DNA from 3 places in the Streptomyces sp. NPDC058579 genome. Region 3 is predicted to be linked to each of the others. Evidence: predicted binding sites of a transcription regulator. Region 3 holds the regulator's gene; each other region holds the start of a gene.
What was found. The regulator HrcA, encoded in region 3, represses chaperone genes, less so after heat shock. The targets are predictions, from matches to a motif close to TTNGCACTCNGNNNNNCNGAGTGCNAA.

Region 1 (3,272 bases), on a different contig from region 3:
CGATGCCCTCCTCGACCGCGGCGCGGGTCGCGGAGATGGCGTCCTCCAGACGGTGCTTCTTCTCCTTCAGCTCCACCTCGGTGGCGGCGCCGACCTTGATCACGCACACGCCGCCGGCCAGCTTCGCGAGGCGCTCCTGGAGCTTCTCGCGGTCCCAGTCGGAGTCGGTGGACTCGATCTCGGCCTTGATCTGGTTGACGCGGCCCGCGACGTCCTCGGAGCTGCCGCCACCGTCGACGATGACGGTGTCGTCCTTGGTGATCGTCACGCGGCGGGCGGTGCCCAGCACGTCCAGACCGGCCTGGTCGAGCTTGAGGCCGACCTCCTCGGCGATGACGGTGGCACCGGTGAGGGTGGCCATGTCGCCGAGCATCGCCTTGCGGCGGTCGCCGAAGCCCGGGGCCTTGACGGCCACGGCGTTGAAGGTGCCACGGATCTTGTTGACGACCAGGGTCGACAGGGCCTCGCCCTCGACGTCCTCGGCGATGATCAGCAGCGGCTTCGAGGAGCCGGCCTGGATGACCTTCTCCAGGAGCGGCAGCAGGTCCTGGATCGAGGAGATCTTGCCCTGGTTGATCAGGATGTACGGGTCGTCGAGGACGGCCTCCATACGCTCCTGGTCGGTCACCATGTACGGGGACAGGTAGCCCTTGTCGAAGGCCATGCCCTCGGTGAAGTCGAGCTCCAGGCCGAAGGTGTTGGACTCCTCGACGGTGATGACACCGTCCTTGCCGACCTTGTCCATCGCCTCGGCGATGAGCTCGCCGACCTGCTGGTCCTGCGCGGAGAGCGCGGCCACGGCGGCGATGTCGGACTTGTCCTCGATCGGACGGGCGGTCGCGAGCAGCTCGTCGGAGACGGCCTTGACCGCGGCGTCGATGCCCTTCTTCAGGGAGGCCGGGGAGGCGCCGGCGGCGACGTTGCGCAGACCCTCGCGGACGAGCGCCTGGGCGAGCACGGTGGCGGTGGTGGTGCCGTCACCCGCGATGTCGTTGGTCTTGGTCGCCACCTCCTTCACCAGCTGGGCACCGAGGTTCTCGTACGGGTCATCGAGCTCGACCTCGCGGGCGATCGTGACACCGTCGTTGGTGATGGTGGGGGCGCCGAACTTCTTGTCGATGACGACGTTGCGGCCCTTGGGGCCGATCGTCACCTTCACCGTGTCGGCAAGCTTGTTGACGCCGCGCTCAAGGGCGCGACGGGCGTCCTCGTCGAACTTCAGGATCTTCGCCATGGGAGCGATTCAGCCCTCTCGGATTTCGTGGTGAAACTGGTGAAACGAACTGCGCCCCGGACGCCCGGTGCGGGGTCAGGGGCGCAGCTCAAAGCATCCGCTTCAGGTACTTCGGTGAATTACTTCTCGATGATCGCGAGCACGTCGCGAGCCGAGAGGACGAGGAACTCCTCGCCGTTGTACTTCACCTCGGTGCCGCCGTACTTGCTGTACAGCACGACATCGCCGACCTGGACGTCGAGCGGAAGACGCTCGCCGTTCTCGAAGCGACCCGGGCCCACGGCGAGGACAGCACCCTCCTGGGGCTTCTCCTTCGCGGTGTCCGGGATGACCAGGCCAGAGGCCGTGGTCTGCTCGGCGTCGAGCGGCTGGACCACGATGCGGTCCTCGAGCGGCTTGATGGCAACCTTGGAGCTGGTGGTCGTCACGATCCGACCTCCCCCTTCGGAGATCTCACGGGGTTAACTGTCTGAGGTGGCGACCAGGTGGATCCGTCGTCGCGGGTGCCGGACCTGCCCGTCGCTGTGTTGGCACTCTCCAGTGGGGAGTGCCAGAGCCGAGACTATGACCGCGATTAGCACTCGGTCAAGCGGAGTGCCAATTCAGTGCCGCGTGGCGACCGTGCGGCGGCCGCGCGCGACCGCGTCGCAGCCGCGCGGCGGTTCGGTACCGCGCCGCGTTCGATTCGGTCTCGGTACGGGCAACGGCTCGGCGGACCCGGAGGTTCCGTACGAAGGTGCGGACATGACAACCTCCCGCCGTCAGGTCCGCACCGGCGCCGACATCGCCACCGGAGTGGCGTTCCTGGCCCTGCAGTGCGTGCTCGCGCTGGCCGCGGCCGTCTTCCTGGCCATGCGGAAGCTGGGGAGCGGCCGGCCCGGCCCGGCGTCTTCGGGCCCGCCGCCGATGGACTGGGTGCCCGTGATCGTCTTCGGCACGGTCACCGGCGCCGCCCTGCTCCTCGCCGTCGCGATGCTGCGCGGCGGCTGGGTCTGGACGGCCGGGGGTCAGTTCCTCGCCATGGGGCTGCTCGGCCTCGCCACGCTGCTCATCGCGGCGGAGGAGTGGACGTACGCGCATCCCGACCCGGCGCCCGCGTCCACACCCGTCTCCGCGCCGACGCCCACGCCCGTCTACGCACCCACGCCCGCCCCCACCTCCACGCCCGCCCCTACCGCCTCGGACCGCGGCTCATCGCTCCTCCCGCTGTCCGGCGCGCGGCCGGTCCTGCGCTGAGTCGGCGGAGCCGTCATCGAGGCGCGCGAGCCGGTGCAGCACGCGAGCCGCCGTCCCCGAGAACGTTCCGCCTCCGCCCCGCTCCCCCACGCGGGTGTCGAGCCGCTCCGCGGCCTTCCGGCTCAGGCGCTCGATCGGGTCCACGGAGGACGCGCACCCCGAGATGCCCAGGAGCGCGCCGGCCAGCGCGAGGACGAGCGCCGGCCGGCGCGCCCGGCTCACACGTAGTCCTCGAGCTTCGCGACCGCGTACCCCTTGGCCGTGATCGTCTTCATCACCCGGCGGATCATGTCCGGCATCGAGCCCTTCCAGTCCTTCTTGCCCCGGAAGTGCGTGAGCACGATGTCGCCGGGGTGCAGGTCCCGGTCCCACTCGCGCCACTCCATGCGGTCCGGGAACGCCTCCGAGGCCCACAGCGGGACCGCCTTCACGCCGCACGTCCTCGCCGCGCGCAGTGTGTCCTCGTTGTAGTTGCCGTACGGCGGCCGGAAGAGCGGGGGCCGCTTCCCGTACCGCTTCTCGATGACGTCCTGCATCCCGCAGATCTCCCGCTTCTGCGCGCTGTACGAAAGCCCGGGCAGGTAGCGGTGGTTGAGGGTGTGGTTGTGCAGGGAGACCCCGGCGTCCTGCATCTTCTCGAAGTAGCCGTAGTCGTCCTTGACGACGTAGTCGCTGAGGAAGGCGCTGTACGGGATGCTCAACTCGCTCATCATCCGCAGCAGCTCCGGGTCCTTCTCCGAGCCGTCGTCGATCGTCAGGAAGACGATCTTCTCCTTCGTCGGCACCGTGGTGAAGACCGGCG
Region 2 (3,272 bases), on a different contig from region 3:
GCGTTCCGCGACGCCGGCCTGGCCCACTGACCCCCACTCGTCCGTACACGGAAGGCAGCAGCACATGAGCGTCAAGGTCCGTATCCCCACCATCCTCCGTACCTACACGGGCGGCCAGGCCGAGGTTCCGGCGGAGGGCGCGACCCTGTCCGAGGTCATCTCGGACCTGGAGAAGAACCACGCGGGCATCTCCGCCCGCGTCCTGGACGACCAGGGCAAGCTGCGCCGCTTCGTGAACGTCTACGTGAACGACGACGACGTCCGCTTCGAGCAGGGCCTGGAGACGGCGACGCCGGACGGCGCGGGCGTCTCGATCATCCCGGCGGTGGCGGGCGGCTGCTGAGCCCACGACTGCTCAGCCCACGGCCGAGCGCTCGCTTTACCCTGAGTAACTGAATTGCCCCCTCCGCGAGAGAAGCGGAGGGGGCAATTCTGCATGGTTGAACGGGGTAGAGTTGGGGAAGTCCCCCCGGCTTCACCGCGCTGCTCCGTGCCAGCCGCATATGAGAATGCGCCGCACGCGACAAGAAGCAGCCAAAGTGCGCGAACGATCTGTACCTTCTGCGCGCTTTGCCGGGCCCGACTTGCCCCGGAATTCAATCAATTCTCCGGAATTCTCCTTTACGGCGTGCCCAGAATTCTCGCCCGATTGACCTGTTGCAGAGGGCAGTTGGGCAGATACATTCAGCCGCGGTCGACGCGTTCCGGCGCAGGGTCTGACCCGGGTCCGCGAAGTGCGGGTCCCGCGCAAGGGCCAGTAATAGGGGAGTTAGGCATGGCTCAGGGCACCGTCAAGTGGTTCAACGCGGAGAAGGGCTACGGCTTCATCGCGGTCGACGGTGGTGCGGATGTATTCGTCCACTACAGCGCGATCCAGATGGACGGATACCGCACCCTCGAAGAGGGTCAGCGGGTCGAGTTCGAGATCTCGCAGGGCCAGAAGGGTCCGCAGGCGGACATGGTCAAGCTCGCCGTCTGAGCACGGCGCGATCGGCCACCACGTACGCACTCACGCGTTCTCACGCCGAGGGGTCCGCATCCTGACCGGGATGCGGACCCCTCGTGCGTGTGCGGGGGCTCCGTGGACCCGGGCTCGATCCTTGAGAGTCGCTTGCACTCGCATGGGCCGAGTGCTAATCATTGGCGTTAGCACTCTGAAGGTGAGAGTGCTTACGAGGATCGGGCAGACGAGGTCCGCGGCCAGGTGGGGCAAGGAACCGCCGGGTACGCAGGCCGTCCGTCGCGGGCGTCGGCGCGGTCCTGGAGCGTTATCCACCCCATGTCCGGGAGGACCACTTCACATGGCCAAGATCATCGCGTTCGACGAGGAGGCACGGCGCGGTCTCGAGCGCGGGATGAACCAGCTCGCCGACGCCGTCAAGGTCACCCTTGGCCCCAAGGGCCGTAACGTCGTCCTCGAGAAGAAGTGGGGCGCCCCCACGATCACCAACGATGGTGTTTCCATCGCCAAGGAGATCGAGCTCGAGGACCCGTACGAGAAGATCGGCGCCGAGCTGGTCAAGGAAGTCGCCAAGAAGACGGACGACGTCGCCGGTGACGGTACGACCACCGCGACCGTCCTCGCCCAGGCGCTCGTCCGCGAGGGCCTGCGCAACGTGGCGGCCGGCGCCAACCCGATGGCCCTCAAGCGCGGCATCGAGAAGGCCGTCGAGGCCGTCTCCGGCGCCCTGCTCGAGCAGGCGAAGGATGTCGAGACCAAGGAGCAGATCGCTTCCACGGCCTCCATCTCCGCCGCCGACACCCAGATCGGCGAGCTCATCGCCGAGGCGATGGACAAGGTCGGCAAGGAAGGCGTCATCACCGTCGAGGAGTCCCAGACCTTCGGTCTGGAGCTGGAGCTCACCGAGGGTATGCGCTTCGACAAGGGCTACATCTCGGCGTACTTCGCCACCGACATGGAGCGTATGGAGGCGTCCCTGGACGACCCGTACCTCCTGATCGTCAACTCCAAGATCTCCTCGGTCAAGGACCTGCTCCCGCTCCTGGAGAAGGTCATGCAGTCGGGCAAGCCGCTGCTGATCATCGCCGAGGACGTCGAGGGCGAGGCCCTGTCGACCCTGGTCGTCAACAAGATCCGCGGCACCTTCAAGTCCGTCGCGGTCAAGGCCCCGGGCTTCGGCGACCGTCGCAAGGCCATGCTGAACGACATCGCCATCCTCACGGGCGGCACGGTCATCTCCGAGGAGGTCGGCCTCAAGCTCGAGAACGCGGGCCTGGACCTGCTGGGCCGCGCCCGCAAGGTCGTCATCACCAAGGACGAGACCACGATCGTCGACGGTGCCGGTGACAGCGACCAGGTCGCCGGTCGCGTCAACCAGATCCGCGCCGAGATCGAGAACTCGGACAGCGACTACGACCGCGAGAAGCTGCAGGAGCGCCTGGCGAAGCTCGCCGGCGGTGTTGCGGTCATCAAGGCCGGTGCCGCGACCGAGGTCGAGCTCAAGGAGCGCAAGCACCGCATCGAGGACGCCGTTCGCAACGCGAAGGCGGCCGTCGAGGAGGGCATCGTCGCCGGTGGCGGCGTGGCCCTGCTCCAGGCCTCCAGCGTCTTCGAGAAGCTCGAGGCGGACCTGACGGGCGACGAGGCCACCGGTGCCAACATCGTCAAGCTGGCCCTTGAGGCCCCGCTGAAGCAGATCGCCATCAACGCCGGCCTCGAGGGCGGCGTCGTGGCGGAGAAGGTCCGCAACCTGCCCGTCGGCCACGGCCTGAACGCCGCGACCAACGAGTACGTGGACCTCATCGCCGAGGGCATCATCGACCCGGCGAAGGTGACGCGTTCCGCGCTGCAGAACGCGGCCTCCATCGCCGCGCTGTTCCTGACCACCGAGGCCGTCATCGCCGACAAGCCGGAGAAGGCCTCCGCGGCCGCTCCGGGCGGCATGCCGGGCGGTGACATGGACTTCTGATCCGTCTGGATCGGTAGCTCCGGCAGTTCCTCGCGGACACGCAGCTCCGGCTGTGGCTGTACGCGAGCTGTACGCGACTGAGGGCGGCACTCCCTGCTGGGGGTGCCGCCCTCGGGCGTTCGGGGTGATGCTGGTGGGGTGGGGGCGGCACGGGCCACGGAAAGCCGCCGCCACCGGCCTACGGAAGGCGGGAGCGAGCCATGATCACGCTGCTGACGACACCGACCGACCGCGAGCTGGTGATCACCCGCACCTTCGACGCCCCGCCCGCCCGCGTCTGGGAGGCCTGGACCCGGCCCGAGCACGTCCGCCAGTGGTACGGCGTGGCCGCGATGCCCACGA
Region 3 (3,272 bases):
GGGCGGCATGAAGAGGTTGACGCCGAAGGGCTGCCCGGTCAGCCCGCGCACCTGCTTGATCTCCTGGTACAGCCCGCCGGCGGTCTTGTACCCCCCGGCGAGAAACCCGAGCCCACCGGCCTCGCACACCGCCCCGACGAGCTGCGGACTGGCGGCGCCACCTGCCATGGGGGCCTGCACGATCGGGTACCGGGAGAGATCGTTCAGCGCGGTGGACATGCAGGCATCGTGCCATGCCGACGGTCGGTGTCCGAATCCGTCGTTTCGGGCACGCGGAAGGGCGGCACCGCTCGTCGCGAGTGCCGCCCTTCCAGGCAGAACGTAGGCCCTACCGCCCGTTGAACGCGTCCTTCAAACGCGAGAACAACCCCTGCTGCCCCGGCTGGAACTGCCCCGTGGGCCGCTCCTCGCCGCGCAGCACCGCGAGGTCGCGCAGCAGCCGTTCCTGCTCGGCGTCGAGCTTCGACGGGGTCGTCACCTCGACGTGGACGATCAGGTCGCCGCGGCCGCCGCCGCGCAGGTGCGTGATGCCGCGCCCGTGCAGCGGGATGGACTGGCCGGACTGGGTGCCCGGGCGGATGTCGACCTCTTCGAGCCCGTCGAGCGTCTGCAGCGGCACCTTCGTGCCGAGCGCGCCCGCCGTCATCGGGATGGTCACCGTGCAGTGCAGGTCGTCGCCGCGCCGCTGGAAGGTCTCGTGCGGGACCTCGTGGATCTCCACGTACAGGTCGCCCGCCGGGCCGCCGCCCGGGCCGACCTCGCCCTCGCCGGCGAGCTGGATGCGCGTGCCGTTGTCGACACCGGCCGGGATCTTCACGGTCAGCGTGCGCCGCGAACGGACCCGCCCGTCGCCCGCGCACTCGGGGCACGGGGTCGGGACGACGGTGCCGAAGCCCTGGCACTGGGGGCAGGGGCGGGAGGTCATGACCTGGCCCAGGAAGGACCGGGTGACCTGCGAGACCTCACCGCGGCCGCGGCACATGTCACAGGTCTGCGCGGAGGTGCCGGGCGCGGCACCCTCACCCGAGCACGTCGTACAGACGACGGCCGTGTCGACCTGGATGTCCTTCGTCGTGCCGAAGGCGGCCTCGTTGAGGTCGATCTCCAGCCGGATCATCGCGTCCTGGCCGCGCCGGGTGCGCGAGCGCGGCCCGCGCTGGGACGCCGTACCGAAGAACGCGTCCATGATGTCCGAGAAGTTCCCGAAGCCGCCCTGGCCGAAGCCGCCGGCACCACCGGCGCCGCCGGACGCGGACAGCGGGTCGCCGCCGAGGTCGTAGACCTGCTTCTTCTGCGGGTCCGACAACACCTCGTACGCGGCGTTGATCTCCTTGAACCGTTCCTGCGTCTTCGGATCGGGATTCACATCCGGGTGCAGCTCGCGCGCGAGCCGCCGGAATGCCTTCTTGATCTCGTCCTGGGAAGCGTCGCGGCGTACGCCGAGCACGGCGTAATAGTCCGTGGCCACTTACGACTCCGCCAGGATCTGTCCGACGTAACGTGCCACTGCGCGTACCGCTCCCATCGTTCCGGGGTAGTCCATGCGGGTCGGTCCGACCACGCCGAGTTTGGCGACTGCCTCGTCGCCCGAACCGTAGCCGACCGCGACGACGGACGTGGAGGTGAGGCCCTCATGGGCGTTCTCGTGCCCGATCCGTACGGTCATGCCCGAGTCCTTGGCCTCGCCGAGCAGCTTGAGGAGCACGACCTGCTCCTCGAGTGCTTCGAGCACAGGCCGGATCGTGAGGGGGAAGTCATGGCCGAAGCGGGTGAGATTGGCGGTACCGCCGATCATCAGCCGCTCCTCGTGCTCTTCCACCAGGGTTTCGAGCAGGGTCGCGAGCACGGTCGAGACCGTCCCGCGGTCCTCCATCTCCTCGAAGGACTCCGGGAGATCCTGCACCAGTTGCGGCACGTCCGCGAAACGGCGGCCGACGACCCGGCTGTTCAGCCGGGCGCGCAGGTCGGCGAGGGAGGTCTCGCCGAAGGGTGCGGGGCAGTCGATGACGCGCTGCTCGACGCGGCCGGTGTCCGTGATGAGCACGAGCATCAGCCGGGCGGGCGCCAGCGCGAGCAGCTCCACGTGCCGGACCGTCGAGCGGGTCAGCGACGGGTACTGGACGACGGCGACCTGGCGGGTCAGCTGCGCGAGCAGCCGGACCGTGCGCCCGACAACGTCGTCGAGGTCGACGGCTCCGTCGAGGAAGTTGTGGATGGCGCGCCGCTCGGGCGTCGACAGCGGCTTGACGCCCGCGAGCCGGTCGACGAAGAGGCGGTAGCCCTTGTCGGTCGGGATGCGGCCGGCGCTGGTGTGGGGCTGGGCGATGTAGCCCTCGTCCTCCAGGACGGCCATGTCGTTGCGCACGGTGGCGGGCGAGACGCCGAGCTTGTGGCGCTCCGTGAGCGCCTTGGAGCCGACCGGCTCCTCCGTCCCGACGTAGTCCTGGACGATGGCGCGCAGCACCTCGAGTCTGCGTTCGCTGAGCATCGCGCACACCTCCAGCTGTCGTATCGGCTTGCTTCGGTTGCTCCGTATTTGGCACTCGCCCTGCCCGAGTGCCAGGAATCCCCCGGCCAGTGTACGGCGGCGGGCATCGCTCCTGGCAAGGAGGCCGCGACGGAGGTCGCGTCGGAGTCCGCGTCCGAGTCCACGTCGGTGGTCGCGTCCTTGCGGATAGCGTCGCGGTATGGATGTCGCTTGGGAAGAGTTCGGCTGGGAGCGGCTCGCGGACGGCGTGGGGCGGCGCAGGCTGCCCGGCTGGGACGCCACGGTGGGCCTGGTGGTGGGCGAACAGGCGGTACTGCTGTACGACACGGGCTCGACGCTGCGGGAGGGAACGGCGCTGCGCACCCAGATCGAGGGCCTGACCCGGGGCCGAAGAGTGACGCACATCGCACTGAGTCACCCCCATTTCGATCATGTACTGGGCACGGCGGCGTTCGCGGGTGCGGAGGTGTACGGGGCGGTGGGCGTGGACGCGCTGCTGCGTCGGGAGGGCGGCGAGCTGATGGCGGACGCGGTACGGCACGGGGTGGACGCGTTCGCGGCGGCGGAGGCGGCTGACGTGCTGGTGGCGCCGCACCACGTGGTCTCCGGGGAGTGGACGCTGGACCTGGGCGGCCGGCAGGTGCTGCTGGCGAACGTGGGCCCGGGCCACACGGCGCACGACCTGACGCTCCTGGTCCCCGGTGAGCCGGAGATCGTCTTCTGCGGGGACCTGGTGGAGGAGTCGGGGGAGCCGCAGGCGGGCCCGGACGCGATCCCGTCCCGC

Region 1: groES (co-chaperone GroES) is a predicted target of HrcA. The motif match lies at 1,809-1,835, and genes of this name have one in related genera.
Region 2: groL (chaperonin GroEL) is a predicted target of HrcA. The motif match lies at 1,111-1,137, and genes of this name have one in related genera.

The regions. Positions count from the first base shown of each region.
Region 1 is NZ_JBHXPI010000010.1:135,208-138,479, forward strand. It holds gene groL (chaperonin GroEL) at 1-1,234, opposite strand, end outside; gene groES (co-chaperone GroES) at 1,354-1,662, opposite strand; gene ACFWRO_RS15730 (DUF6234 family protein) at 1,979-2,470, shown strand; gene ACFWRO_RS15735 (hypothetical protein) at 2,426-2,692, opposite strand; gene ACFWRO_RS15740 (polysaccharide deacetylase family protein) at 2,689-3,272, opposite strand, start outside.
Region 2 is NZ_JBHXPI010000005.1:48,064-51,335, forward strand. It holds gene thrC (threonine synthase) at 1-30, shown strand, start outside; gene ACFWRO_RS09005 (MoaD/ThiS family protein) at 65-343, shown strand; gene ACFWRO_RS09010 (cold-shock protein) at 776-979, shown strand; gene groL (chaperonin GroEL) at 1,302-2,930, shown strand; gene ACFWRO_RS09020 (SRPBCC family protein) at 3,131-3,272, shown strand, end outside.
Region 3 is NZ_JBHXPI010000003.1:288,404-291,675, reverse strand. It holds gene ACFWRO_RS06560 (nitronate monooxygenase) at 1-219, opposite strand, end outside; gene dnaJ (molecular chaperone DnaJ) at 329-1,468, opposite strand; gene hrcA (heat-inducible transcriptional repressor HrcA) at 1,469-2,488, opposite strand; gene ACFWRO_RS06545 (MBL fold metallo-hydrolase) at 2,688-3,272, shown strand, end outside.